Linked DNA regions of Allocatelliglobosispora scoriae. The protein of the gene in region 1 interacts with the protein of each later gene in a pairwise test. Links are inferred from orthologs where the notes say so. Each region holds a gene or a part of one and is shown in the gene's direction. Other genes may lie near its edges.

Region 1 (14,634 bases):
CGACGGTTCGCTCGTCGTCGTGCAGGCCCTGATGCGCTGGGACGCGGCCTGGCTCGCCGCCCGTGAGCTGGCCGAACGCCGTGAGCTGGGCTTCCCGCCCGCAGCCCGCTTCGCCTCGCTGACCGGGACGCCCGCCGCCGTCGCCGAGCAGCTCGCGGCGACGCGCCTGCCGACCGGTGCGGACCTGCTCGGGCCGATCGAGCTGCCCGACGGCCAGGAGCGGATGCTCGTCCGGGTGACCCGCTCCCACGCTGCCGAGCTCGCCGCCGCGCTGCATGCGGCGGCCGGTGTCCGCAGCGCCCGCAAGGCACCCGACGCGGTCCGGGTGCAGATGGACCCGCTGGAACTCCTGTAACAACATTCACAAAAGATGTGCTGTTGCCAAAGACTTGCAACAGCGGCAGGATGATCGTCATGAACGTGGCGATGCACATCAGCAACGGCATCATCAACGGCCCGATCTCGCTGGTCTTCGGGCTGGTGGCCGTGTCTGCGATCACCTTCTGCCTGGTCCGGGCCCGCGGCGACCTCAACGACCGGCTGGCGCCGATGGCGGGCCTCGTGGCCGCGTTCATCTTCGCGGTGCAGATGCTCAACTTCCCAGTCCTGCCGGGCGTCAGCGGGCACCTCCTCGGCGGCGCCCTCGCCGCCACCCTCGTCGGCCCCTGGGTCGGCGTGCTCTGCGTCTCGGTCGTGCTGGTGGTGCAGGCGCTCGTCTTCGCCGACGGCGGCATCACCGCGCTCGGGCTCAACATCTTCAACATGGCGCTGCTCGGCACCGCCGTCGGCTACCTGATGGTGATCGCCCTGCTGAAGCTGCTGCCGCGGACCGCTGCGGGAGCGGGCTTCGCCGTCTTCATCGCCTCGGTCGTCAGCGTCACCCTCGCCTCGCAGGGCTTCGTGCTGGAGTATCTCCTCGGCGGCGGGGTCGACCTCACCATCGGCTACGGCAAGATCTCCGCCGTGATGGCCGGGGTGCACTCGCTCATCGGCATCGGTGAGGGGCTGATCGCGGCGGCGACCGTCACGACGGTCGCCAAGGTCCGGCCCGACCTCGTCTACGCGCTGCGCGGCCGAGCCCTGGACGCACCCGGTGCCGTGCGGGGCTCCGCCCGGCCGGTCGTCATCGCCGGGCTCGTCGCCGCGCTGGCGCTCGCGGGCGGGGTCAGCTACTTCGCCTCCTCGGCACCGGACGGGCTCGACGCCACCACGCTGCGCGGCTGCACGCTCAACGACGCGGGCGAGATCATCGGCGGCACCTGCATGGCCCAGTCGGCGCAGGACCACGAGTTCGGCGGCGGCTTCCTCGCCGATTACGGCATCAACGGGATCGACGGCACGGTCGGCATCGCCGGGGTGATCGGCGTGCTGCTCACCTTCGCCGTCGGCCTCGGCATCGCCTGGACGATCCGGCGCCGCCGGGCCCACGCGGCCCTGCCGAGCACCCCGGTCGGCGGCTGACGGATGGGAGCGGGGCACCTCCACCCGATGTTCGTGCACCGGCACTCGCCGGTGCACCACCTCGCACCCGAGGCGAAGGTGGTCGCGGCGGTGCTCTGCACCATCGTCGTGGTGGCGACCCCGCGGACGGCGCTCTGGGCGTTCGCGGGTTACGCCGTGCTCATCGCCGCCATCGCGGTGCTGGCGCGGATCCCGGCCGGGTGGCTGGCGCGGCGCAGCATGATCGAGCTGCCGTTCGTGCTGACGGCGGTGCTGCTGCCGTTCCTGACGGCCGGGCCGACGGTGCGGGTGCTCGGCATGGACCTGGCGGTCGACGGGCTCTGGGCGGGGTGGAACATCCTGGTGAAGGGTGCGCTGGGCGTACTCATCGCGTTGTTGCTCGCCGCGACCACCCTGCCGCGTGACCTGATCATCGGCCTGGACCGGCTGCGGGCCCCGACCGCGATCACCCAGATCGCCCTGTTCATGCTGCGCTACCTCGACGTGCTCGCCGACGAGGCGAAGCGGATGCGGATCGCGCGGATCTCGCGCCTCGACGACCCGCGCTTCCTGTGGCAGCTGCGCGGATTCGCGGCCGGGATCGGCACCCTCTTCCTGCGCGCCTTCGAGCGCGGCGAGCGCGTCTACCTCGCGATGAAGTCGCGCGGCTACACCGGCAGGATGCCCGCCGCGCTGCACGCCGACGGCACCGCGACGGCGCGGCAGTGGATGGCCGCGGCGATCCCGCCGGTCGCCGCCGCGGCGATCATGGTGTGCGGCAGGCTGTACGCATGACCGCGCTCCAGCTCACCGACGTCCGGTACGCCTACCCCGACGGCCACCGTGCCCTGCACGGGGTCGACCTGCAGATCGCCGAGGGCGAGCGGGTGGCGCTGCTCGGCCCCAACGGCGCGGGCAAGACCACGCTGGTGCTGCACCTCAACGGCATCCTGCCGACGCCCAACCTGCCCGGCGCCACCGGCACCGTGCGGATCGGCGACACCGTCGTCAACCCGCGCGACCGGGCCGGGCTCGCCGAGGTGCGCCGCCGGGTCGGCCTCGTCTTCCAGGACCCCGACGACCAGCTCTTCCTGCCGACCGTGCGGGAGGACGTCGCGTTCGGCCCGGCCAACCTGGGGCTCAAGGGCGCCGAGCTGGACGCGCGGGTCACCGAGGCGCTGGAGGCCGTCGGCATGACCGAGATGCGCGACCGCGCGCCGCACCACCTCTCGCTCGGGCAGCGACGGCGGGTGGCGGTCGCGACGGTGCTCGCGATGCGCCCCGACCTGCTCGTGCTCGACGAGCCATCGTCCAACATGGACCCGCAGGCGCGCCGGGAACTCGCCGAGATCCTGCTCGCGCTGCCGACGACGATGCTGATGGTCACCCACGACCTGCCCTACGCGCTGCAGCTCTGCCCGCGCTCGGTGATCCTCGACGGCGGCGTGGTGGTGGCCGACGGCCCGACCCGTGAGCTGCTCGCCGACCCGGAGCTGCTGGCGCGGCATCGGCTGGAACTCCCGTTCGGCTTCACGGTCACTGCCTGACCCTGTAGTCGTCTGACCCCTGCCGTTGCCTGGCCCCGGTCACGGTCGCTGCGTGCGGCCCCCCGGCGTGTTCCCTGAATTTTAATGCTGGACACGCCGACGGCCCTTGTCGATCCTGACCTTTGTTGCAGATTCTCCGGCGTGTCCAGCACTAAAATTCAGGGTGGGGGGCATGCACCCGGTGAGTCGGCTACGCGGCGTGAGGGCGGCGGGGCGATCAGTAGACTGACACCGTCGATCACCCGTGCAGAGGAGACCACCCCGTGACCGTCCAGCCCATCCGCTACTTCGGGGACCCGGTGCTGCGGACCCCCGCAGATCCGGTGACGACCTTTGACAAGGAGCTGCGGCGGCTGGTGAGGGACCTGACCGAGACGATGCAGGAGGCGGGCGGTGCGGGACTCGCCGCGCCGCAGCTCGGCGTCGGCTTGCGGGTCTTCACCTTCGACATCGACGACGTCGTCGGCCACCTCGTCAATCCGGTGCTGGAGTTCCCGGACGACGAGGAGCAGGACGGCCAGGAGGGGTGCCTGTCGCTGCCGGGGCTGTATTACGACACCAAGCGCCGGCAGAACGTCATCGCCCGAGGCTTCCACGAGTCCGGCGACCCCGTGCAGATCGTCGGCGCCGGCCTGATGTCGCGCTGCATCCAGCACGAGACCGACCACCTCGACGGCGTGATCTTCATCGACCGCCTCGACAACACCGGCCGCAAGCAGGCCCTCAAGGACATCCGCCGCGCCGAGTGGTACGACCCGACCAACACCCGGGTCAAGGTCAGTCCGCACGTGACCGGCCCGCTGGGGCTGGGCCTGTGAGAATCATCTTCGCGGGTACGCCGGAGGTCGCCCTCCCGTCGCTGGAGGCCGTCGCCGCCTCGGGCCACGAGCTGCTCGCCGTCGTGACCAGGCCCGACGCGCCGGCCGGCCGGGGTCGGCACGCTGCCCGGTCACCGGTCGCCGCCTGGGCCGACGAGCACGGGATCGAGGTCCTGACCCCGGCGAAGCCCCGCGACGAGGACTTCCTGGTCCGGCTCACCGAGCTCGACGTCGACTGCGTACCCGTCGTCGCCTACGGCGCGCTGGTGCCGCCGGTGGCGCTGGAGATCCCCGTGCACGGCTGGGTGAACCTGCACTTCTCGCTGCTGCCCGCGTGGCGCGGCGCGGCACCCGTGCAGCACGCCGTCTGGCACGGCGACGAGGTGACCGGCGCCTCGGTCTTCCAGCTCGAGGCCGGTCTCGACACCGGTCCGGTCTTCGGCACCCTGACCGAGGTGATCCGCCCGACCGACACCTCCGGCGACCTGCTCGCGCGGCTCGCGGTCGACGGTGCCGGGCTCCTCGTCGACGTGCTCAACGCGATCGAGGACGGTTCGGTCCGCGCGGTGGCGCAGCCCGCCGACGGGGTCAGCCTCGCCCCGAAGATCACCGTGGAGGACGCGGCGGTCCGCTGGGGCGACCCGGCGTTCGCCGTGGACCGGCGGGTGCGCGCGATGACCCCGTTCCCGGGGGCGTGGAGCACGTTCCGGGGTGAGCGGATCAAGCTCGGCCCCGTCTCGATCGTCCCCGACGGTCCCCGGCTCGAACCGGGTGACCTGCTGGTGGAGAAGACTCGGGTGCTCGCCGGGACGGCGACGGACCCCGTCGCGCTCGGTGAGGTGAGGGCGGCCGGCAAGAAGCCGATGTCCGCCGTGGACTGGGCGCGCGGTGTGCGGCCGACGTCAGGTGAACGCATGACAGGGGAACATCCAGCATGAGCGAACGACAGGGCGGCTTCCGCTCCGGCACGGCCCGCGAGCGCGGTGGCCGATCTGATCGGGGCGGAGGCGATCGGCCGAGGGGTGGACGTCCGCCCTTCGACCCGGCCCGGTCGGCAGCCTACGAGGCCCTGCTCGCCACGCACCGCGACGACGCGTACGCCAACATCGTCCTGCCCGCGCTGCTGCGCGACCGCGGAGTGACCGGCCGGGACGCGGCCTTCGCGACCGAGCTCACCTATGGCACGCTGCGCCACCTCGGCACCCTCGACGCGATCATCTCCGCCGCCGCCGACCGCGATGTCAGCCGGATCGACCCGCCCGCGCGGGACTCGCTGCGACTCGGCGCCTACCAGGTGCTCTTCACCCGGGTTCCGCCGCACGCCGCCGTCGCCGCGACCGTGGACATGGTGCATGCGGTCGCGCCGCAGGCGGCGGGCTTCGCCAACGCGGTGATGCGCCGCATCACGGAGCAGGACACCGACACCTGGATCGCCGAGGTCTCGCCGAAGGCCGAGGACGACGCGATCGGCCACCTCTCCATCAGCCTGAGCCATCCACAGTGGATCGTTCGGGCGTTCTCGGAGGCCCTCGGCGGCGACATGGGCGAGACGGCCCGGCTGCTCGCCGAGGACAACGAGCGCCCGCCGGTGCACCTGTGCGCCCGGCCCGGCCTCGAGGACGCCGTCGACCTCGCCGAGCAGGTCGGCGGTCTGCCCGGCGCCTTCTCCCCCTACGCCGTCTACCTGTCCGGCGGCTCGCCCGGCGACATCGAGGCGATCCGCGACGGCCGCGCGCACGTGCAGGACGAGGGCTCGCAGCTCGTCGCCGCGGCTCTCGCCGCCGCCCCGCTGGACGGCTCCGACGAGCGGTGGCTCGACCTCTGCGCCGGTCCCGGCGGCAAGGCCGGCCTGCTCGGGGCCCTCGCCGCCCTGCGCGGCGCGTCCGTCACCGCCGTCGAGATCGCCGAGCACCGGGCCCGCCTCGTCGAGCTCGCGACCCGGCGGCTGCCCGTCACCACGATCGTCGCCGACGGGCGCGATGTCGGCGACAACCCGGCCCTGCCCGAGGGCGGCTTCGACCGGGTCCTCGTCGACGCGCCCTGCTCGGGTCTCGGCTCGCTGCGGCGCCGCCCCGAGTCGCGCTGGCGCCGCAAGCCCAGCGACCTGCCGCCGCTCACCAAGCTGCAGCGGGAGCTGCTCGGCGCCGCGTTCCGGGCGGTCCGCCCCGGTGGCGTCGTCGCCTATGTCACCTGCTCGCCGCATGTCGTCGAGACGCAGGTCAGCGTCGTGGAGGCAGCCCGGCGCAGCTCGATCCAGATGGACTTCGTCGACGCCCGTGAGCTGCTGCCGCCGGGTATGCCCGGCCTCGGTGCCGGGCCGACGGTGCAGCTGTGGCCGCACCGGCATGGCACCGACGCCATGTTTCTGGCCGTGTTGAGAAGGGGTAACGAATGAGCGTGATCATCGCTCCCAGCCTGCTCGCCGCCGACTTCGCGCACCTCGCCGACGCGGCGGCCGCGGTGCACGGCGCGGCCGACTGGCTGCACGTGGACGTCATGGACAACCACTTCGTCCCCAACCTGACGATCGGGCTGCCCGTCGTCACCAGCCTGCGGCGCGCGACGGACCTGCCGTTCGACGTGCACCTGATGATCGAGGCGCCCGAGCGCTGGGCTCCGGGTTATGCCGAGGCGGGCGCCTACAACGTCACCTTCCACGCGGAGGCAGCCGAGGACCCGGTGGAGCTGGCGAAGACGCTGCGCGGACTGGGTGCCAAGGCCGGGTTGGCGATCGACAAGGACACGCTGCTCGACCCGTACCTGGATCTGCTGCCGCACTTCGACACGCTGCTGATCATGACGATCAAGGCCGGGTTCGGTGGCCAGGCGTTCGTACCGGAGCTGCTGGACAAGGTCCGCGCTGCTCGGCGGCACATCGCTTCGGGGCATCTGGACATTCGGCTGGAGGTGGACGGGGGAGTGTCGATGGACACCATCGCGGCTGCCGCTGAGGCCGGGGCGGATGCCTTCGTGGCCGGGACCGCTGTCTACGGTGCCGCGGATCCGGCTGCTGCCTGTCGTGCGCTGCGTGCTCTTGCTGAGTCGATCTGAGGTCGTCTGTGCTTGCGGTGGGGGTGGGGGGCGGGATCGACCCGCTCTGGGCGGTCAGGCTTGATCCCGACGCGGGTCGATCCCGCCCCCCACCCTGACCGGGGTCACGCTGTCAGGGTTTGTTGCGGCTTGACGGCTGGACGGGACCGTCGGGTTGGCGGATCTTGGGCAGTTCCGTGGTCGCTTTCGTGACTTCTCCTCCGGGGTGTCGGTTGCTTCTTGGGTCTTTGCTGCTGGTGGGGGCTTGATTCCTGAGATCGGGAATGGTCTTCGTCTGGTGCGGGGTCGGTCGTAGACTGTCGAGTCCCGGGTCTGTCGCGCAGCGTGACGGACAACCGGCCACAACGGACAGTGGGGCGGACTTGACGGCAGAGGGGTACGGCCCAACGCCTTCCGGTGGTGAGGCGGAAGTCATCCTCGTGGTGGATGACGATGCCGATATTGTGCGGTTTGTTCGGGTCAATTTGAAGCTGCAGGGGTTCGGGGTCGTGACCGCGGTGGACGCGGTGGAGGCGCTGGCGGCGATCGAGGAGCGGCGGCCCGACCTGGCGCTGATCGATCTGTCGATGCCGGGGATGGACGGGATCGAGCTGACGCGGCTGCTGCGGGCCGATCCGATGACGAGCGCGCTGCCGATCATCATGCTGACCGCGCGGGCCACCGTCGCCGACAAGGTGCTGGGGCTGACGGCGGGGGCCGATGACTACCTGGTCAAGCCGTTCGACACGCTGGAGCTGATCGCTCGCGTGCGGTCGACGCTGCGGCGCAACCGGGAGTTCCGGGAGGTGTCGCCGCTGACCGGGCTGCCGGGCAACAACCGGATCCTGCGCGAGATCACCGATCGGGTGCACAGCGGCGCCGACTACGCGGTCTGCTACTTCGACATCGACCGGTTCAAGAGCGTCAACGACGCATACGGGTTCGCGCGCGGCGACGAGTTCATCGCGGCGCTGGCCCGGTCGCTGCACCGGGCGGTCGCCGAGGCGGGGCTGCCACCGGCGTTCCTCGGCCACGTCGGCGGCGACGACTTCGTGCTCGTGCTCGCGCCGCACCAGGTGCGCCCGACCACGACCCGCGCGGTCACCCTCTTCGAGGCCGCCGCCGACGAGCTCTACGACCCGGTCGACGCGCAGCGCGGCTACCTGGAGATGGTCGACCGCCGCAACCAGAGCTACCGGGTCAACCTCGTCACGCTCTCCATCGGCGTCGCGCTCTCCACCAGCCGTCCCTTCGCCGATCCTCGAGAGGTGATCGCGGCCGCCTCGGAGATGAAGACCGTGGCGAAACGCCAACCGGGGTCCTACGTCGCGGTCGACAAGCGCTCCGATGTCGGCAGCGACTCGGGCGCCTACCCGACAGTTCCAGCACAGCGGCTCGCCGCCGCCGTGGAGCCCGCGCCCGTGGAGCAGCAGACCGACGTGTGATCTGGTGCGCCCGCCGCCGCCCCGCCCGTGGCGCGCCGCGCCGCTGAGAGAGGATGGTCGCTATGACGGAGGCCACCTCAGCAGAGCTCGCGGCGATGGCGCGCGCGATCGAACTCGCGGCGCGCGGGCTCGGCACGACCAGCCCCAATCCGGTCGTCGGCTGCGTGATCCTCAACGCGGCCGGCGAGGTCGTCGGAGAGGGCTTCCACGCCTACGCGGGAGGTCCGCACGCGGAGATCGTCGCGCTGGCCCAGGCGGGTGAGCGGGCCAAGGGCGGCACCGCGGTCGTCACCCTCGAACCCTGCAACCACACCGGCCGCACCGGCCCCTGCGCGCAGGCGCTGATCAACGCCGGGGTGATCCGGGTGGTCCTCGCGGTGAGCGATCCCAATCCGGCCGCGACGGGCGGTGCCGACACGCTGCGGGCCGCGGGGGTCCAGGTCATCACGGGGGTACGCGAGGCCGAGGCCACCAAGGGCAACATCGCGTGGCTCTCCGCCGTGCGCCGGGGGCGGCCCTATCTGATCTGGAAGTTCGCCTCCACCATCGACGGGCGTTCGGCGGCCGCCGACGGCACCAGCATGTGGATCACCTCCGAGGCGTCCCGGATGGACGTGCACGCGCTGCGCGGCACGGTCGACGCGATCATCGTGGGCGTGGGCACCGTGCTCGCCGACGACTCCCGCCTGACGGCTCGCAATCTGCGCGACGGCAGCCTCGCCATCCGGCAGCCGATGCGGGTCGTCGTCGACTCGGACGGGCGTACCCCCCTGGGGGCGAAGGTGCGCGACGGCGCGGCACCGACGTGGATCGCGACCGCGGCCGAGGTCGGCGTGGACGCGACCGGCAAGGTCGACCTGGTCGTGCTGATGACCGAGCTCTACGCGCGCGGCGTGCGATCCGCCCTGCTGGAGGGCGGTCCGACGCTCGCGGGCGCCTTCCTGTCGGCCGGGCTCGTCGACAAGATCGTCGGGTACATCGCCCCCAAACTGTTGGGCGCCGGTCCCGCCGCGCTTCTCGGCGCAGGTGTGAAGACAATCACTGACGCGATCGAACTTGATGTCACAGATGTTGACAAGGTTGGTCCCGATCTGCGAATCACCGCCGTGCCCAAGAGGGAGAATTGATCGTGTTTACCGGCATCATCGAGGAGCTCGGTGAGATCACGGAGCTGTCCTGGAAGGGCGAGGGCGCGGTCCTCGCGGTCCGCGGCCCGATCGTCGCCTCCGACGCCCGCCACGGCGACTCGATCGCCGTCAACGGGGTCTGCCTCACGGTGGTGACGACCGACGGCGAGTCCTTCACCGTCGACGTGATGAAGGAGTCCTTCGACCGCAGCAGCCTCGCCCAGCTCACCCCCGGCAGCCGGGTCAACCTGGAGCGCGCCGCCAAGGTCGGCGACCGGCTCGGCGGGCACATCGTGCAGGGCCACGTCGACGGCGTCGCCACGATCACCGCGCGCGAGCCGGGAGATCTGTGGGAGATCGTCCGGTTCACCCTCCCGCCCGACCTCGCTCGCTACGCGGTCGAGAAGGGCTCGATCACCGTCGACGGCATTTCGCTGACGATCACCGAAATCTCCGCGGACCACTTCTCCGTGAGCCTGATCCCGACCACACTGGAAGTCACGACGCTCGGCCGCAAAGCCGTCGGCGACCTCGTCAACATCGAGGTCGACGTGGTCGCGAAATATGTCGAACGCCTGGTCACGCCGCACACGGATCGACTTGCAGGGGGAGCCCGATGACATCCATGTCGACGATCGAGACCGCGATCGCGGACATCAAGGCCGGTCGGGCCGTCGTCGTCGTCGACGACGAGGACCGCGAGAACGAGGGCGACCTGATCTTCGCCGCCGAGCTCGCGACCCCGGAGCTGATGGCGTTCACCGTGCGCTACACCTCCGGCTTCATCTGCGCCCCGGTCACCGAGGAGGACGCCAACCGGCTGGAGCTGCCGCCGATGTGGCACACCAACCAGGACCGGCGCGGCACCGCCTACACGGTGACCGTGGACGCCCGGGAGGGCATCACCACCGGCATCTCCGCCGCCGAGCGGGCGCACACGATCCGGCTGCTCGCCGACCCCGCGACCAAGCCCAGCGACCTGTCGCGCCCCGGCCACGTCGTGCCGCTGCGGGCCAAGACCGGTGGCGTGCTGCGCCGCCCCGGGCACACCGAGGCCGCGATCGACCTCGCCGTGCTCGCCGGGCTGCGCCCCGCCGGTGTGCTCTGCGAGCTCGTCAACGACGACGGCACGATGATGCGCCTGCCGCAGCTCACGGCCTTCGCCGAGGAGCACGGGCTCGCCCTGATCTCCATCGCCGACCTGATCGAATACCGCCGCCGCACCGAGCGCATCGTCCAGCGCGTCGTCGCGGCGCGGCTCCCCACCGCCTTCGGCGTCTTCACCGCCGTCGGCTACCGGGCCACCCACGACGGCACGGAGAATATCGCCCTCGTGCTCGGCGCCGGTCCCGACGGCACCTTCGCCGACGGCGAGGACGTGCTGGTCCGGGTGCACTCCGAGTGCCTCACCGGCGATGTCTTCTCCTCGCTGCGCTGCGATTGCGGTCCGCAGCTGGAGGCGGCCCTGGAGCGCGTCGCCCAGGAGGGCAAGGGTGTTGTCCTCTACATGCGAGGACACGAGGGACGCGGCATCGGGCTGCTCCACAAGCTGCAGGCCTACCAGCTCCAGGACGGCGGGCGCGACACCGTCGACGCCAACCTCGACCTGGGCCTGCCCGCCGACGCCCGCGACTACGGCACCGGCGCGCAGATCCTGCACGACCTGGGCGTCCGCACGATGCGCCTGCTCACCAACAACCCGGCCAAGCGCGCGGGGCTGGAGGGCTACGGCCTGTCCGTCGTCGGCCGCGAAGCCCTGCCGATCCGGGAGCACCCGGAGAACCGCCGCTACCTGGAGACGAAGCGGGACCGGATGGGGCACCTGCTCGAGCTCGACGACCACACGGAAGGGGTGGCCTGATGGCCGGCCAAGGTGCACCTCAGCTGGAGCCCGTCGACGCGACCGGGCTCACCCTCGGCATCGTCGCGACCCGCTGGCACGCCGAGCTCGTCGAGCAGATGCTCGACCGGGCCCAGGCCGCCGCGAAGGCGTGCGGGGTCGAGCGGGTCACGGTCCTGCGGGTCGCGGGCTCCGTCGAGCTGCCCGTCGTGGCACAGGCCCTGGCCAGGGCGAATGACGCGGTCGTCGCGCTCGGCGTGGTGATCCGGGGCGAGACGGCCCACTTCGAATATGTGAGCCAGTCCGTCACCGACGGCCTGACCCGGATCGCGCTGGACCTGTCGACCCCGGTCGCGCACGGCGTGCTCACCGTCGACACGGTCGCCCAGGCGGTGGCCCGGGTCGGTCTGCCCGACTCGCCGGAGGACAAGGGCTGGGAGGCGGTCATCGCCGCCCTCGACGCCGCCCTCGCCATCCGCTCCGTCTGACCCGCGATCGCCGCAACCACGATCGCCGCAACTCTTCAAGAGTTGGTGCTTTGAGTCTTCTCAGCACCAACTCTTGAAGAGTTGCGACGCGTCGGGTGGTGTCGAGGGTGGCGCGGTTGGCGTACACATGAGGTGTCCTTTTGACCTGGAGGAGACGTCTGTGCGCGCCTACCCGCTCCGGTTTGCCGCTGCTGCCGCCCTTGCCCTGGGCCTGGCCGCCTGCACCCCGCCTGATCCGCTGCCCACCCCCGGCCAGCCGACCAGGGTGCCGTCCGCGGCGCCCTCGGTGGTCGAACCGCCCGAGCCCTCCTCGGGCACGGTCGCGCCCGGCAAGGCCTCGCTCGCGATCTACTACGTGGGCAACGACAAGACCAGGCTCGTGCTCTATCGCGAGTTCCACACGCTCGCCATCGACGAGGACTCGCCCGCGCCCCGGGCGAAGGCCGCCGTCGCGGAGATGCTGCGGCTGCGCAGCGCGGCGGACCGCGACTACTCGACGCCGTGGCCCACGAGCGCCCGGGTCGGCGACGTGACCGTCGACGGCGACACCGTCACCGTCGACCTCACCGGTGCGGCGACCGGCAGCGCCGGGGCCGAGGCCGCCGCGCAAGCCGTCCAGCAGCTCGTCTGGACCGTGACCGCGGCGACCGGCAAGCCCAACGTCGCGATCACGCTCGACGGGAAGCCCGCCGCCGAGCTCTGGGGCCACGTCGACATCTCGAAGCCGCAGCAGCGGGGCCGCGCCGCCGACGTGCTCGCGGCGGTCTGGCTGATCGACCCGCAGCAGGGCGCCAAGGTCGGCCGGACCTTCACCGTGCACCTCGCCGGGATCCTCTTCGAGGCGCAGGCACACCTGCGGATCACCAAGGGCGGCGAGGTCATCGCCGACCAGCCCGTGCTGCTCGGCGCGGGCGCACCCGCGCAGGGCTCGGCGAAGCTGACGATCACGCTGGAGCCGGGGACCTACGTCGTCGAGGCGTTCGAGATCTCGGCGCGGGACGGCAGCGTCCAGCACGTCGACAACCACACGATCACCGTCGGCTGACGGGAGGGGGTGCCGCCGGGGTGGCGGCACCCCCTCCGATCAGGCCGTGAGCAGTCGCTGCACCTCGGCGAACTGGTCGGCGGGGAGCGGGCCGAACGCCAGCGCTCCCGCGTTCTCCTCCACCTGCGCCACCGTGCGGAAACCCGGGATCGGCACCGTCACCTCGCTGCGGGTCCAGAGCCAGCCGAGCGCGCCCTGCACCAGGCTCCGCCCGTCGGCGGTGAGGGCACCGCGGATCGCGTCGACCCGGGCCAGCCATTCCGGTGCCCCGGCCCCGTTCCGGAAGTAGGCGAGCCAGTCGTAGCCCTGGCTGCGGACGTCGGCAGCGCCGACACTGCGGCCGTCGTGGTATTTGCCCGAGAGCAGCCCCATCGCGAGCGGACCGCGGTTGATGCTCGCCAGCCGCTGCTCCTCGCAGACCGCGATCACCGCCGCCGCGTCGTTCAGCACCGACATGTCGTGCTGGATCGCCGTGCACGCGGCACCCGCGGCGGCGAAGGCGGCGGCGCTGGCGGGGTCGTCGGTGCTCCACCCGTACGCCCGGATCACCCCCGCCTCGACCAGCTCCTCCAGCGTGCCGATCATGTCGAGCGCCTGCGGGACCGGCAGCCCGTTGAGGTGGAGCTGGTAAAGGTCGATGTAATCGGTGCCGAGCCGGCGCAGCGAGCCGTGCAGGCAGCTGCGGATATAGGCGAGGCTGCTGTCCTCGCCGGTCGCCTCGCGGGTCTTCTCGTCGAAGGTGTAGCCCCACTTCGTCGCGATCACGATGTCGTCGCGGGACCCGGCGACCGCCTGGCCGAGGAGGCGCTCGCTGTGCCCGGCGCCGTAGTTGGACGCGGTGTCGAAGAAGGTGATGCCGAGCTCCCGGGCCCGCTGGATCGCCCGGATCGACTCGGCGTCGTCGGTGGGCCCCCAGCCGTACTGGTCGGTGCCGCCCTGCAGCGGGCCGCCGATCGCCCAGCACCCCATGCCGAGCGCGCTGACCTCGATGCCGCTGCGGCCAAGAAGACGTGTCATGGCTCCCATGCTCCCCGCCGGACGCACGCGCGATCCAGCGGGGTGGCCCGTGATCGGCGCACCTCTTCACGAGTTGCGCCGATCACGACGGTGGCTCAGGCGGCCAGGAAGATCTCCCGGGCCAGGACGCCGATGTCGGCCTGGTCGGTGAAGAGCCCGTCGATCCCCGCCTTCAGGAACGTCACCTGCTCGTCGATCGCCCGACCGTAGTCGTTGGGCCCCGTGCCGACCCGGTAGTCGGCGGGCAGGAACTGGTTCTCCGCCCGGAACGTGTAGGGGTGCAGCACCAGCCCGGCCGCGTGCGCGTCGGCGACGAGCGGCGACGGCGTGCCCAGCGTCCCGTCCGGCAGCCGGGGGATGATCAGTCCCTTGTCCGGTCCGACACCGTTGACGACGCGGGCGAGGTCGGCGAGCCCGGCCGGCGACAGGTACTCCGCGTAGGTGCGGGTGTCGCCGAACGGCTTGCCCGCCGCCGATGCCAGGAAGACGAGCGGCACCCGCACCCGGTGCACACTGCGCAGGTCACGCAGGTTGACGGCCTCGAAGGACTGCACGAAGACCGGCGCGTCCCGGCGGTCGAGCCCGTGCCGCCGCAGCGACGCCACCAGCGGGGCCTCCAGCGGCAGGCCGACGCCCCGGAAATAGCTCGGGTGCTTCGTCTCGGGATAGACGCCGATCTCCCGGTGCAGCTCCTTGCTGAGGCGCTCGCGCAGGCGCAGCACCTCCTCGAAGGTCGGGATCTCGAAGAGGCCGTTGAAGAGGGTGTTGCGCTGGCGCACGGCGGGCAGCCGCTCCACGGCACGCAGCCGCTTCAGCTCGGCGAGCGTGAAGTCCTCG
Region 2 (14,489 bases), on another replicon or contig:
CCCCGGTGGAGGCGCTGATCTCGGGACGGGCCGGCGAGGCGGCGGCGGTCGCCTACGGCTGGCAGCCGCCCTTCCCCTCGCCCGGCCCGCTCGCTCGGCGGCGGGCCTGGGTCGACGGTGCGACCGACCGGATCGTGGGGCGTTCCTATGGAGTCCTCACCCGCCCGGAGCGGCTGGAGTGGACGACGCTGGTCAACGCGGCGTCCGGCGCGGTGGGACCGGTCCGGTTCAGCTGGGCGGGGGACCCCACCGCCCCGACCTCGAGTTAGAACGCCCGTCAGGTGGCGCCGTGCCCTGGCCGGCCGCCACCTGACGCGCGCTCCGGCCCCGCGGCCCGGGCGGCGAGCGCGATCACACGCTCGCCGCCCGGAGCCTCGCCTCAGTGCAGCGGCAACCGGTGGACGCCGCCGCTGACGGTGCCGACATACAGGGCGCCGCCGGTGACCGCGAGCGACACGACGTCCAGGTTCTGCAGTCCGCTGGAGATGTTCTCCCAGCTCATGCCACCGTCGGTGCTGCGCAGCACGCCACGCCCGCCGGAGGCCACGCCGTAGTCCCAGCTGCCCGTCGTCCCGGCGTAGAGCGTGGTGCCGGAGCGCAGGAGGCTGGAGACGTGCACGTCGAGCGGGCCGGTGTCGGCGGCACGGAAGGTCCGGCCGCCGTCGGTGCTGACCCGTACGCCGTCGCCGCCGACGACCATGCGCCGCCCGCTCAGGTCGATCGCCCGGACCGGCCCGTCGAGGACCTTGGTCACGGTCGCGCCGCCGTCGTCGGAGCGGAAGAGGCCGAGTTCGTTGCCGAGCCACAGCCGCTTCGGGTCGGCCGGGTCGCCGGCCTGCGCGGTGAAGGTCATGTCGTGGTAGAGGTTCTTCCACGTCGTGCCGCCGTCGACGGTGCGGAAGAGGCCCGCACCCTCCAGGCTGCGGAAACCGACCGAGACGCGGTTGGGGTCCGCCGGATCGATCAGCAGCGAGTCGGGAATCTCGGTGCCGCGGCCCTTCTCCTCCCAGGTCAGGCCCGCATCGGTGCTCCGGTCGAGGTAGAACTCGCCGAAGGCGCTCTCGCGTACCCGCCAGACGATCTTCTGGTCTTTCGGTGAGACGGCCAGGAACGTGACGTCGACGCCGACGTAGCCCTCGGTCTCGATCGCACCCCACTCGCGGGAGGCGACCGGCAGCGCCGTGCGGTAGACGCCGAGTTCGGTGCCCGCGAGCAGCGCGCCACCGCTGACGGCGAGCGCGTGTGCCGTCGTCCCCTGTACGCCGATCCGCCGGTAACCCGTGCCGTCGGCCGAGCCCCGGTAGACCCCGGCGGTGTTCGTCATCGTGATGGTGCCGTCGGCCCACCGGTCGTAGTCGAGCTGTGCCGCGTCCCGCGACGGTGCGGGCACCTCGACCCAGGTCGCACCGTGATCGTGGCTGACGTGGCTCGTGCCGAGGTAGGTCTCCAGCACGACATCCCCGCCCGACGAGCGCAGCTCGGTGCCGCCGGACGGCATGGCGAGCAGCGTCGACCAGGTGGTTCCGCCGTCGCGGGAGCCGACGACACCGACGTTCCAGACCTCGGCGGCGATCACCGAGCCGTCGGCGACGATCGAGCTGACGAATCGCGTACCCGAGTCGTAGATCTTGCGGGTGGGCTGCGGTGCGCCCGCGACGATGCCGGGCACGACGTAGATGCCGCGCGGCGTGCCGAGGTAGAGGTTCCCGCCCGCGACCGCGGTGTCGGTGATGCTGTCGGTGACCCCGGTGGCGAACGCCGTCCAGCTGTCACCGGCGTCGCGGCTGACCTGCAGCCCCGCGTCGGTGACCGCGATGAGCGCCGCGCCCGCCGGATCGGCGAGGAAGGCGGAGATGAAGGAGTTGGGCAGGTTCAGGGTGCGCCAGGTGGTGCCCCGGTCGTCGGTACGCAGGACCGTCGAACCGTTCATGGTGCCGTTGACGGCGTAGAAGAACCGCTCGGCGTGCCGCGGATCGGCGACGATCATCCCTTCGCCGCCGCTGACCGCGATCGGCAGCCGGTTGAGCTGCTTCCACGTCGCGCCGTCGTCGGTGGTGAGCCACGGGCCGGCCTTGTACTCCTCCGCGAGCATCGCCTGGTGCGGCGCGGCGGGGGAGAGGGTGAGCGAACCGCCCGCGCTGTCGGGGCCGATCGGCTCCCAGCGGGTGCGCCGGATGCTTTCCGGGGTGACCTCGAAGCCGCTCGCCCCGACCAGCATCTGGCCGGTGGCGGCACGGCCGCGGACGGAGACCGCGTAGGCACCGGCCCGGTCGACGTCGATCTCGGCGCGGTACCAGTTGCCGTATTCGAGCTTCGCCGGAACGGTGAAGGACCGGCCGTGCTGCGGGTCGACCGTCACGGTCGGCACGCCCGCGAGCCCGGTCGGCGCACCGATGTAGACGGTCGAGTGGCCGTCGCTCGGGTCGGGCGACGCCCGCACGATCAGCGGCCGCACGACCAGCAGGTAGGGCAGGTGGATCCGCTGCGTACCGGCGGTCGCGTTGATGGCACCGGCGATCTCGGTGTCGGCCTCGGGCCGGTCCACCCGCAGCGTGACGGTGACGGTGGCGCTGCCGCCGGCGGGCACGGCGACCCGGTCCGGTCGCACGGTGACCCCGCGCCGGTCGGCGTCGAGCCGCACGGAGATCGCCCGGGTGCCGCTGTTGTGCAGCGCGACCCGGGTGGTCCCGCCGACGGTGCCGCCGGAGAGGTCGGCGAGGCCGAGGGAGATGCTCGGCGGCTGCGCCGTCAGGGTCGCCTTCGCCGCGGCGGCGATGTCGAGCCGCCCCGCGCCCTGCGCCGTCGGCCCGGTGCCCCGGAGCGACTTCGAGGTCCCCATCAGCACCGACTTGACATCGGCGGGTGCCTGGCCGGGGTGGAGCTGGCGCAGCAGCGCCGCCGCACCCGCGACGTGCGGACCGGCCATGGAGGTGCCGGACATCCGGTACTGGCCCGGCTCGAACAGCGCCTTCGGCACCGTCGAACGGATCTCGACACCGGGCGCGACGAGGTCGGGCTTGAGGCCGAAGGTGCCCGACGGTCCGCGCGAGGAGAACGACGCGATCTCGTCCGTCGAGTCCGTGCTGGTGATCGTGATGTCGACCCGACCGGCGGCCATCCGGGTGCCGAGCTCGGCGAATTGCGCGCCGTCCATGCCCAGGATCACCAGGCTGTCCATCCGGAAGAGGTCGCCCGACTCGTGCAGGCGTACCTTGCCGGGCTCGACCGGAGCTACGCCGGGCTCCACCGAGGCGAGCACCGGCCCGCCGCCGGACTGCCCGCCGAGCAGGGCGACGGCTCCGCGCCGCTCGGCCTCCCGGGCCAGCTCCAGGTCCGAGATATAAAGATCGCCGGTGGTACGCGCGACGAACCCCTCGAATTTCAGGATCTTGCCGCGTACGTCCCCGACCCGGTCCCAGTCCTCGGGTGCCCCGTAACCGAGGTCGACCACCTCAGCGGTGACCGGCTTGACCTGCGGGTTCGCCGACAGGGCGCCGCGGAAGGTCTGGATCAGCTCCGGCTTGCGCCCGGCGAGGTAGGCCTTGGCGACCCGGAAGTTGCTCGTCGAGGCACCGACCGCGATGACCCCGTCGGCGGCGGCGGGCGAACCCACGGTGTCCCGACCGGGCCCGGAGTTGCCCGCCGAGGCGACGACGACGACCCCGGCCCGGGTGGCTGCGGTGGCGGCCTGCCCGAGCGGATCGGTTCCGTCGCCGGGCCCGCCGAGGCTCATGTTGATCACGTCGGCGCGGTGCGGGTTCGCCGGGTCGATCGCGGCCTCGATCGCGGCCACGATGTCGGAGGTGGACCCCTCGCCCCACTCGTTCATCGCCTTGTAGGCCAGGATGCTCGCGTCCGGCGCCACGCCGGTGATCCCGCCCGGCGCCGCCGCCCGACCGGCGATGATGCCCGCGACGTGGGTGCCGTGGCCGTTGTCGTCCATCGGGTCGGCGTCGTTGTTGACGAAGTCCCAGCCGCCGACGACCTTGTGCCCCTCGCCGAAGCCGCCGCCGAGGTCCGGGTGCGTGTAGTCGACGCCGCTGTCGATGATCGCGACGGTGACCCCCGCCCCGCGTACGTCGGCCCCGGCGGCGTCCTTGCTCTTCCACACGTCGGTCGCGCCGATGAGCGGCACGCTGACGTCGGTGTATGCCCGGACCGGCGCGTCGGGGTAGACGGCGACGACGCCCGGCAGCGCCGACAGCTTGCCGACCTCGTCGGCGGGCACGGTCACGGCGACCGCGTTGACCAGCAGGTTCAGCTTGCGGTTGCCGCGGGTGTGCACGCCGGACTGCTTGGCCCGGGCGAGGAAGTCGTCCTGCCGGGCCGCCGTGCCGCGCCGGGCCGCAGCGACACCGCTGCCACTGTCACGCAGCAGGCCGCCGGGGGCGGCGGTGACGGCGGCGTCACCGGCGAGCATCACGATCATGCGGCGTTCGGCCTGGGGGGTGGTGGAGGCGAGCGCGGAGCCGGACGCCGAGAGCACGCTCGCGGTGAGCGCGACGGCCAGCCCGGCGGCCAGAGATCTTGGAGGGGTCTTTCGCATAGGTACCGTTCCTAGTGGTGTGTGCCACTCAGGGACAATGACCAGGGCTGGCCCATTGCTGCCGGTGGCACAGGTAGGCCAAGATCTCCCGATGACATCAGAGCTGACGGCGGCGGGTGTCGACCCCTTCGACGAGACCGTCTACCGAGCAGTACTGTCCCGGCGACAGGCCGCCCCGGCCGAACTCGCCGCCGACCTCGGGCACACCCCGGACCGGGTCGTCCGCGCGCTCGACCGCTTGGAGAACCACGGATTGGTGGGGCGCCTCGCCGGTTCCCGGCGCCGTTACGCCGCGATCGAGCCGCAGGCGGCGCTCGGCGCGCTCATCCGCAACCGGGCTGCGGAGCTCGACCGGGTCCGCGGCGCAGCCGACGAGCTCTCCCGGCTCTTCGCCTCGGCGCAGGCGGGTGTCTCCGACGAGGTCGAGATCGCGATCGGCAGCGAGGCGCTGGGCCGCTGGTTCGTCCGGCTCCAGCAGGAGGCCCGCGACGAGGTGATCACGCTGGATCGGCCGCCCTACGCGTTGACGACGTCGAATCCCGTCGAGGCGACCGCGCTGACCCGGGGTGTGAAGTACCGGGCCGTCTACGCCCCGGAGGCGCTGGAGTGGCCCGGCGTCCTCGGCGACATCCGCGAGCTGGTCAAGCACGGCGAGCAGGCCCGGGTGCTGCCCGGCCTGCGGATCAAGCTGGCGATCTCGGACCGGCGGCTCGCCCTGATGCCGCTCTCGCTGGACCTCACCGATGTCCGGGCCGCCGTCATCCGGCCGTCCGCCCTGCTCGACGGGCTGATCGACTTCTGGGAGATGTGCTGGCAGCAGGCGATCCCGCTGGAGGCCCCGGCCGACGACCCGCTCGCCGACGACGACCGCGACCTGCTCACGCTGCTCGTCAGCGGGCTGAAGGACGAGGCGATCGCCCGCCAGCTCGGCTGGTCGGTACGCACGATGCGCCGCCGGATCAGCAGGCTGCACGAGCTGCTCGGGGCCGACAACCGCTTCCAGGCCGGGGTCATCGCCACCCGCCGCGGTCTGATCTAGCTTTTGTTGCTGGGCGCGATGCTCGGCTCGGTGAAGTCGGGGAGCACCGGCGACCTGGTCGGCGAAGGACCGGCCGTGGTCGGGCTCGCGGCCGGGCTCGGCTTGGGGCTCGCCGTCGCGAAGGCGCTCTCGGGCACCTCGCGGGTGTAGCGCGCGAGTGCCAGCTCGATGACGAGATCGTCGACGGTGCCGGAGAAGCTCGCGACGACGCCCTCGGTCGTCACGCAGGCCTCGAAGGAGTCGGTGACCGGGCTGGTCAGGTTGGTCACCTCGACGCAGGTCGCGGACCGGCCGGCGATCGTGCTCTCGTACTGCTTGTAGTTGGCGCTCAGGTCCAGCGCCGCCGTGGTGAGCAGCGAGCTGACGAGCTTCGCCGAGACGAGCCCGTGCTTGGGCAGGTCGCTGAGGCCGGTCGGCTCGGCGTTGCTTCCGGACAGGGCGACGGTCGAGCAGCTCGTGGGCCGTCCGCCGCAGGTCGTCGTGCCGTTGGGCGTGATGATCAGGGCACCGCCGGGATACCGGTACGCCGTCCGCCGCGGGGTCGAGCTCTGCGAGACGCTCACGACCGCGCCACCGGCGACCTGGTATTCGGCGAGGTAGTCGAGCGTGGTCGAGTGGTCGACGCGCAGGGCGAGGTCGCTGACGAGATCGGCTCGGTCGAGGGCGGGCGGGCCGCCACCCTGGCAGCCGGTCAGCACCACGACCGAGGCGGCCACCAGCAGCCCGCCTAACGTTTTGACCAGACCCATGGGGGTCAGCCTCGCCTACCAGGTCAACTCGGCGCAACGTCGATGTCCGATTCGCCCGGCTACGTCATTGATTCCTGGACCGGCGGGGGATCCGCGCAGGTGCTTCTATAGGGTGTGACTGTGTTGGCCGCAGTGTCGCGGCCTGCGGTGACTCATCAACAAGGAGTAACACTGTGGCCACCATCGAGGGATTCGTAGCCCGGGAAGTCCTGGACTCGCGAGGCAACCCCACCGTCGAGGTCGAGATCGGTCTCGACGACGGCACCATCGCCAGCGCCATCGTCCCGTCCGGCGCCTCCACCGGCGCGTTCGAGGCGGTCGAGCTGCGCGACGGTGACAAGAAGCGTTACAACGGCAAGGGCGTCGAGAAGGCGGTCGCGAACATCGTCGACAAGATCGTCGACGAGCTGATCGGCTACGAGGCGAGCGAGCAGCGCCTCATCGACCAGAAGATGATCGACCTCGACGGCACCCCGGACAAGTCCGCGCTCGGTGCCAACGCCATCCTCGGCGTCTCGCTCGCGGTCGCCAAGGCCGCCGCGAAGAGCTCGGGACTGTCGCTCTTCCGCTACATCGGCGGCCCCAACGCGCACCTGCTGCCGGTGCCGATGCTCAACATCATGAACGGTGGAGCGCACGCCGACTCCAACGTCGACATCCAGGAGTTCATGATCGCGCCGATCGGCGCGCCGAGCTTCCGGGAGGCGATCCGTTCCGGCGCCGAGGTCTACCACGCGCTCAAGACGGTGCTGAAGAAGAAGGGCTACGCGACCGGCCTCGGCGACGAGGGCGGCTACGCGCCCAACCTGCCCGCCAACGTCACCGCGCTGGAGCTCATCGCGGAGGCGGTCGAGGCCGCCGGTTACCGGCTCGGCACCGACATCGCGATCGCGCTCGACGTGGCGGCGACGGAGTTCTACTCCGACGGTGCCTACCAGTTCGAGGGCAACCCGAAGTCGTCCGACGAGATGCTGGCCTATTACACCAAGCTCGCCACCGACTACCCGATCGTCTCGATCGAGGACCCGCTGGCCGAGGACGACTGGGCCGGCTGGGGCGCGCTGACCGCCGCTCTCGGCGGCAAGGTGCAGATCGTCGGCGACGACCTCTTCGTCACCAACCCGACCCGCATCGCCCGGGGCATCGCCGAGAAGTCGGCGAACTCCGTGCTGGTCAAGGTCAACCAGATCGGCTCGCTCACCGAGACGCTCGACGCGGTCGAGCTGGCCCACCGGGCCGGTTTCACCACGATGATGAGCCACCGCTCGGGAGAGACCGAGGACACGACGATCGCCGACCTCGCCGTCGCGCTCGGCTGTGGCCAGATCAAGTCGGGCGCCCCCGCCCGCACCGACCGGGTCGCCAAGTACAACCAGCTGCTGCGGATCGAGGAGGAGTTGGACGACGCGGCGCGTTACGCCGGTGCGTCTGCTTTCCCTCGCTACAAGGCTTCTTAATCACTAGGCTGATCACATGACGCAGCGCCGGACGCCGAGCGGGCAAGGCCCCGCACGGCGTTCCGGCGCGCGCACGAGTGTGCGCAGCCGGGCGCTGCCGGGCACGCGGGTCGCCGACCCGTCCCGCTCCGCCAATCGCCCCGCCGCCGCCCGTCGCGCCGCCGCCGCCGGTGCCGCCGCGAGGACCTCGGCCCCGGCTGAGCGTCGCCTCACCGGCCGCGCCACGGTCCTGGTCGTCGTCCTGGTCGCCCTCGCTCTGGGGTACGCATACCCGGTGCGCGTCTATCTCACCCAGCAGTCCGAGATCGAGTCGATGCAGGCCGCCCAGGAGGCGCAGCGCGCTCACATCCGGGATCTGGAGGCGACGGCCGCCAAGTGGCAGGACGACGAGTATGTCCGCATCCAGGCCCGCAGCCGCCTCTTCTACGTGCGGCCGGGGGAGATCCCCCTCGTGACACTCTGGGACCAGCCCGGCGCCGATCGCGATGCGGGCATCGTGCCCGGGCCGAAGGCACCCGAACCGTGGTATTCGACGCTCTGGGCCAGCGTCGGCGCCGCCAACGAATGACTCTTGTGAGGGATATCTGTGCAGCGTGACGCCGTACCCCCGCCTGCTCGTGACGTGGCGACCGAGCGGGACCTGGCGGCGGTGGCCGAGCAGCTCGGACGTGCCCCTCGCGGGACGCGGGCCGTGGCCCACCGCTGCCCCTGCGGCAACCCCGACGTGGTCGAGACGACGCCGCGCCTCGCCGACGGCACCCCCTTCCCGACGCTCTATTACCTGACCTGCCCCCGGGCGACCGCCATCTGCAGCCGGTTGGAGTCCGGCGGCCTGATGAAGGAGCAGTTCGCCCGGCTGCACGACGATCCCGAGCTGCGGGAGGCCTACCAGGCCGCCCACGAGGACTATCTCGCCAAGCGGGAAGCGGTCGGGCACGTGCCGGAGATCGGCGGCATCTCGGCGGGCGGCATGCCCGACCGGGTCAAGTGCCTGCACGTGCACCTCGGCCACGCGCTCGCCGCCGGTCCCGGGGTCAACCCGTTCGGCGACGAGGTGATCGCGCTCGCCGACGAGTGGTGGCTCGCCGGACCCTGTGTCGCTGTGCCCGCAGACTCCCTCGATGAGTGAGGTCGAGGTCCGGCGCGGACGGACATCGGACGTGCGGGGCATCCGGCGGCTCATCGACATCTACTCGCCGCAGCGGCGGCTGCTGAGCAAGGCCACCGTCACCCTCTACGAGGACATCCAGGAGTTCTGGGTGGCCAGTGTGGACGGCGAGGTGGTCGGCTGCGGCGCGCTGCACGTGATGTGGGAGGACCTCGCCGAGATCCGCACCGTCGCCGTCGACCCGGACGTCCGCGGGCAGAAGATCGGTCACCGGGTCGTCTCGGCGCTCCTCGATCACGCCCGGGACCTCGGCATCCGCCGGGTCTTCGCGCTCACCTTCGAGACGTCGTTCTTCGCCTCCTTCGGCTTCGTCCCCATCGACGGCGCGCCGGTGCCGTCCGCCGTCTATGAGCAGCTCCTGCGCTCCTATGACGAGGGTGTCGCGGAGTTCCTCGCGCTCGAACGGGTCAAGCCCAACACCCTCGGCAACACGCGCATGCTGCTGCACCTCGCCACTCGGGAGACCTGATGAACGTCGCCGCGATCGACTGTGGCACCAACTCCGTCCGCGTGCTCATTCTCGGGCCCGACGGACGTGAGCTGACCCGCCGCATGCAGATCGTGCGGCTCGGCGAGGGCGTCGACGCCACCGGGCGGCTCGCACCGGCGGCGCTGGCTCGTACCCAGACCGCGCTCGCGGAGTTCGCCGCCGAGATCAAGGCGGTCGGAGTGGCCCGGACCAGGGTCGTCGCGACCAGCGCCACCCGGGACGCGAGCAACGCCGACGAGTTCCACGCGATGGTGCTCGCCACGCTCGGTGTCGCGCCCGAGGTCGTCAGCGGTGACGAGGAGGCCCGGCTCGCCTTCACCGGGGCGCTCGCCGGGCTCGACGTGTCGGAGCCGCCTTACCTGCTGGTCGACATCGGCGGCGGGTCGACCGAGTTCGTCCACGGTTCGACCTCCGTCGAGCACGCGATCAGCACCGACATCGGTTCGGTCCGGATGACCGAGCGGCACCTGCACAGCGACCCGCCCGAGCTCGACGAGATCGAGGCCGCGGCCGCCGACATCGGCGCCGTCGTCGCGGGGGCGCTGGCGGTGGTGCCGCCCGGGCGTACGCTCGTCGGCGTCGCCGGCACCATCACCACGGTGGCGGCGATCGCGCTGGGGCTGACCGCCTATGACCGCAGCCGGATCCACCAGGCGCGGATCACGGCCGAGGAGGTCCGGCACGTGACCGCCGGGCTCGCCGAGATGACGCGGGAGCAGCGGTTGGGCATCACGTCGATGCACCCGGGCCGGGCGGATGTGATCGTCGGCGGCGCGCTGATCCTGCGCACGATCATGGAGCAGACCGGTGCCGAGTCGATCCTCGTCTCCGAGCACGACATCCTCGACGGCATCGCCGCCTCGCTGTCCACATAGCGCGGCTGTCCACAGGTCCGGTCCGACGGCGCTGGCGGCGTCCGTGCCGGTCGGCGACGCTCACCGATGTGCGAGATCTCCTTCAGGCACACGGCGGTGTGATCCACCGACAGGACCTGCTGCGCCACGTCGGCTCGGCGACCGTTCAGCGAGCCGTCGCCCGGGGTGACCTGTTGAGGGTGCATCCGGGCGTCCTCGCGCTGCCCGAGGCGGCCGACGACCGGTGGGCGCGGATGCAGGCGGCACTCCTCTATGCCGGGCCGGGTGCTGTGCTCAGCCATCTCAGCGCCCTGGCGGTCTGGGGACTCGCCGATCTGGTTCCGCCGTCGGAGCCGGTGCACCTGCTGGTCCCGGTGGACCGGCGGCTGCGTGACACCAGCCTGCGGGTGCATCGACGGTCGGCGGAGGTGGCGACGGTGGTCCGACGGGGGATGCCGATCTCGCGGATCGAGCATGCCCTCGCCGACTCGTGGGGCCTGCTCGACGCGAGCACCCTCGCCGGCCATCGACTGGCGAGAGCCCTCGTGATCGAGGCGGTCGGGCGACGGATGATCACAGCTGACCGGGTGCTCGCGGCCGCCGGCGTTCTGATGCAGACCCGAGGACGGCACGGGCTTGTGCGGTTGGCGAGCCTGCTGAAAGCCGGTTGTCGCAGCGAGCTTGAGCTGTGGGGGTTCGAGCGGGTGTTCACCGGTCCGGGAATGCCGGAGCTGCGGCGCCAGGTCCAGGTCGGGATCGGTGGCCGGTCCGTCTGTCTCGACCTGTTCGAGCCGGTGAGCCGGACCGACGTCGAGCTGGACGGAGCGGAGTGGCATTCGGCGCCGGCGGCTCGGGAGCGGGATCTGCGCCGGGATGCCGCGTTGGCCGGGTTGGGGATCCAGGTGGTGCGCTTCTCGGGTTCCCGGCTGTTTCGTGAACCACTTGTCGTGCGGGGAGAGTTCCTGCGGGTCGTATCTGCCGGATCATCACAGCAGCGTTCTGGACAGTAGTGTGCATCGCACAGTACTGTCCTTTGCGTGGACACTACACAGTTGTTGAAGGGTGTGCTTGACCTGGCGGTTCTGACCGTCCTCAAGGATGACGACGGCTACGGCTACGACATCCTGCGCCGCCTGCGGGAATCAGGCCTCGCCGAGATCGGTGACGCCTCGGTCTACGGCACCCTGCGCCGGCTCTTCGGAGCGGGTCTGCTGACGACCTATGTGGTCCCCTCCGAGGAGGGCCCCCACCGCAAGTACTACGCGCTCAACGCCGCCGGGCGAACGCAGCTCACGCTCTCCGGCAAGACGTGGCGTGCCTTCTCTTCCACCATGGACGCACTGCTGACCGAACGGGGTGTGGCGTGAGCACCGAGACGATCACGGAGATCGAGAGCTATGCCGCCGCGGTGCGGACCGCGCTCGCCGATCTCCCCGAGCAGACCCGCAACGAGTTGCTGGAGGACCTCACCGATCACCTGACCGAGGTGGCGGCCGAGCAGGACGGCGGCACCCTGCTGGAGCGGCTCGGCCCGCCCGCACATTACGCCGCAGAGCTCCGCGCCACCCTCCCGGCCGGTGGGGTCAGCCCCTCCCAGCAGCGATGGAGCCTCGCCCTCACCCGGGGCAGGGTGCGGGCGCAGCACCTGGACGCCAGGCTCGGCAGAGTTCTGGGCTACCCCCGCTTCAGCGACTACGCCAGGCTGCTGCGCCCGGCGTGGTGGATCATCCGGGGTTGGGCGGCTGCGATGATCTTCTGCCGGATCGCGAGCGTCGACGCCCGCGACGGACTGCTGCCGGTCCTGGAGGGCAACGAGTTCGTCGGGCTGCTGGTGCTGATCGGTGCCGTCGTGGGCTCGATCTGGCTGGGCCGCCGGGCGGGCGGCTTCGGGACGTGGCCGAAGCGGCTGGTGGCGGTGGGCAGTGCCGTGGTGGCGCTCGGCGCGGTGATCGGCTTCTTCGAGCTCGACAGCGATCTCCGTCACGGTCCGAGTGTCGTCTATCAGACGAGCGGCAGCCCGCTGGAGAGCGTCGAGGACCTTTACGTCTACGACGCCGGCGGAAAGCTGCTGACCGGCGTACGGGTCTTCGATCAGTGGGGCAACCAGATCACGGTCGGCTTCGACCGCTGCGGTCGGCCGGCGACATATCTCGGCGATTCCCGATCCGACGTGCAGGTCACGGTGTACGAGGAGCCGGGGAGCCGGACCTACCCGTTCTGCCCGGAGATGGCGCCGCTGGTGCAGCCGATGCCGAGCGCGCCGGTGCAGGTCGACCCCACGCCGTACCCGTCGAAGGAGTCGAGGCCGAAGCCGACCGCGGACCCCGCGCCCGCGCCGAGCCCGACTGTGAGATAGCTGGGGGTGCGCCGGGGTGGTCGGATCGGTAGGGTGTCGAGGCTCAGCATCCCCTCGAAAAAGGAACCCCCATGACCGAGCAGGCCACCCCGGAGACTCCGGGTACTCCGGAGAACCCGTACACCCCGGCCGTGCAGCCGGCTGAGGCACCGAAGAAGTCCGGCATCGTCGGCAAGATCGTGGGCGTCGTCGTCCTCATCGTCGTCCTGGCCGTGGCGGGCATCGCCTACTTCGCTCTCTCGGACTCCCCGGGCCTGAAGGCGGAGGTCGGTAAGTGCCTGGCCGACGTCCCCACCGCCACCGGCACGACCGAGGCGGAGGCGAACAACGCCAGCGTCGTCGAGTGCACCGAGGCCGACGCGAAGTACAAGATCATCGGCAAGATCGACAACAAGAAGAAGTCCGAGGCCGACGCCGCGTGCCAGGCTGCCGCTCCGGACTACCTCTACGTCTACACCGAGGGCAAGACCGACGCCAGCGTGCTGGTGCTCTGCCTGACCGACAAGTAAGCATTTTCCCAGGTCCCGGGCCGGTGTGTTGCATCGGTTCGGGACCTTCTGCATGCCCGGGATGTGGCGACTGTCTCCACTGAGGCCAGGATCACCCCATCTGGACCGGGACTTTTACACGCGCTACCTTCCGGAACTCGCTACCTTCATGATTGGCTACCCGGAACGCCACTCGTCTACTGCGACCAGCCAATGGCGACTGACCGACAGGAGGACCCCACATGGGCGAACTGGTGAGCTTCCCGAGCAACGGCGGCACAGCCGAGGGATATCTCGCGCTACCGGCGTCGGGCAACGGCCCGGCCGTCGTCGTCATTCAGGAGTGGTGGGGCCTGGTCCCGCACATCACTGCCCTAGCTGACCGGTTTGCTGAGGCCGGATTCGTCGCCCTCGCACCCGACCTCTACCACGGCACCTCCACGACCGAGCCCGACGAGGCCGGCAAGCTGATGATGGGCCTGGCGATCCCGCAGGCGGCCAAGGACATCGCGGGTGCCGCCGCCTACCTGGCGGGGCTGCCGGAGACGACCGGCGGCGTCGGCACCGTCGGCTTCTGCATGGGCGGCTCGCTGGCGCTGTGGTCGGGCACGCTGTCGCCGGAGATCAAGGCGACCGTGGGCTTCTACCCGGCGGTCCCGTGGGAGCGGATGTCGCCCGAGTGGTCCAACTACACGGGCAAGGCCGCTCTGATCCACTGCTCCGAGGAGGACGGCACCTCCGCCGCCCCCGGCATCACGCTCGCCGCCGAGGCGATCGGTGAGGCCGGTGCATCGGTCACGGTCTACGACTACCCGGGGACGCACCACGCTTTCGTCAACGACGATCGGCCCGAGGTCTTCGACCGCGATGCCGCAGCGGTCTCCTGGGCCCGCACCATCGATTTCCTCCGCACCCGCCTGTGACAGCATGCCCCTGTGACGCATGAGCTTCGTGCCCTCGACCAGGCGGTGATCGGATGCCGATCCTGTCCTCGCCTGGTCGAGTGGCGCGAGCGCGTCGCGGTGGAGAAGCGCGCCTCGTTCCGCGACGAGACCTACTGGGGCCGCCCCGTGCCGGGTTTCGGTGTCGCGGACGCCCGCATCCTGATCCTGGGGCTCGCACCCGCCGCGCACGGCGGCAACCGCACCGGCCGGATCTTCACCGGCGACCGCAGCGGTGACGTGCTCTTCGCCTCGATGCATCGGGTCGGCCTCGCCAACCAGTCGACGAGTGTCTCGATCGACGACGGGCTGGCGCTCGTGGACACCCGGATCGCCGCCGCGGTCCGCTGCGCGCCGCCGGACAACAAGCCCACCCCGGCCGAGCGGGACACCTGCGCCCA

The links.
Region 2: the proteins of rpe (region 1) and eno interact in binary tests that used the Escherichia coli proteins (3 or more experiments, as listed by UniProt). The link is inferred for Allocatelliglobosispora scoriae from one-to-one orthologs.

The regions. Positions count from the first base shown.
Region 1 is NZ_JACHMN010000003.1:1,325,442-1,340,075, forward strand. What follows is about bases 5,027-8,026. They hold rpe (ribulose-phosphate 3-epimerase), read left to right. Parts: upstream 5,027-6,196; coding sequence 6,197-6,856; downstream 6,857-8,026. Other genes in these bases: F4553_RS32510 (RsmB/NOP family class I SAM-dependent RNA methyltransferase), read left to right, coding at 5,027-6,200; F4553_RS32520 (response regulator), read left to right, coding at 7,219-8,026. Also shown: F4553_RS32480 (primosomal protein N'), read left to right, coding at 1-355; F4553_RS41380 (PDGLE domain-containing protein), read left to right, coding at 1,099-1,461; cobalt ECF transporter T component CbiQ, read left to right, coding at 1,465-2,235; F4553_RS32495 (energy-coupling factor ABC transporter ATP-binding protein), read left to right, coding at 2,232-2,987; def (peptide deformylase), read left to right, coding at 3,251-3,805; fmt (methionyl-tRNA formyltransferase), read left to right, coding at 3,802-4,743; more of F4553_RS32510, read left to right, coding at 4,740-5,026; more of F4553_RS32520, read left to right, coding at 8,027-8,280; bifunctional diaminohydroxyphosphoribosylaminopyrimidine deaminase/5-amino-6-(5-phosphoribosylamino)uracil reductase RibD, read left to right, coding at 8,343-9,407; F4553_RS32530 (riboflavin synthase), read left to right, coding at 9,410-10,027; F4553_RS32535 (bifunctional 3,4-dihydroxy-2-butanone-4-phosphate synthase/GTP cyclohydrolase II), read left to right, coding at 10,024-11,268; ribH (6,7-dimethyl-8-ribityllumazine synthase), read left to right, coding at 11,268-11,735; F4553_RS32545 (GerMN domain-containing protein), read left to right, coding at 11,896-12,780; F4553_RS32550 (aldo/keto reductase), read right to left, coding at 12,820-13,806; F4553_RS32555 (glycerophosphodiester phosphodiesterase), read right to left, coding at 13,893-14,634. UniProt on the Escherichia coli protein: Catalyzes the reversible epimerization of D-ribulose 5-phosphate to D-xylulose 5-phosphate.
Region 2 is NZ_JACHMN010000002.1:2,890,777-2,905,265, reverse strand. Bases 5,795-8,649 are described here. They hold eno (phosphopyruvate hydratase), read left to right. Parts: upstream 5,795-6,507; coding sequence 6,508-7,791; downstream 7,792-8,649. Other genes in these bases: F4553_RS18615 (DUF501 domain-containing protein), read left to right, coding at 8,378-8,649; F4553_RS18620 (septum formation initiator family protein), read left to right, coding at 7,808-8,359; F4553_RS18630 (hypothetical protein), read right to left, coding at 5,795-6,334. Outside these bases: F4553_RS18645 (SCO6745 family protein), read left to right, coding at 1-269; F4553_RS18640 (S8 family serine peptidase), read right to left, coding at 380-4,546; F4553_RS18635 (helix-turn-helix domain-containing protein), read left to right, coding at 4,638-5,585; more of F4553_RS18630, read right to left, coding at 5,582-5,794; more of F4553_RS18615, read left to right, coding at 8,650-8,920; F4553_RS18610 (amino-acid N-acetyltransferase), read left to right, coding at 8,913-9,428; F4553_RS18605 (Ppx/GppA phosphatase family protein), read left to right, coding at 9,428-10,324; F4553_RS42470 (DUF559 domain-containing protein), read left to right, coding at 10,393-11,313; F4553_RS18595 (PadR family transcriptional regulator), read left to right, coding at 11,341-11,670; F4553_RS18590 (HAAS signaling domain-containing protein), read left to right, coding at 11,667-12,659; F4553_RS18585 (LppU/SCO3897 family protein), read left to right, coding at 12,731-13,168; F4553_RS18580 (dienelactone hydrolase family protein), read left to right, coding at 13,390-14,070; F4553_RS18575 (uracil-DNA glycosylase), read left to right, coding at 14,083-14,489. UniProt on the Escherichia coli protein: Catalyzes the reversible conversion of 2-phosphoglycerate (2-PG) into phosphoenolpyruvate (PEP). It is essential for the degradation of carbohydrates via glycolysis.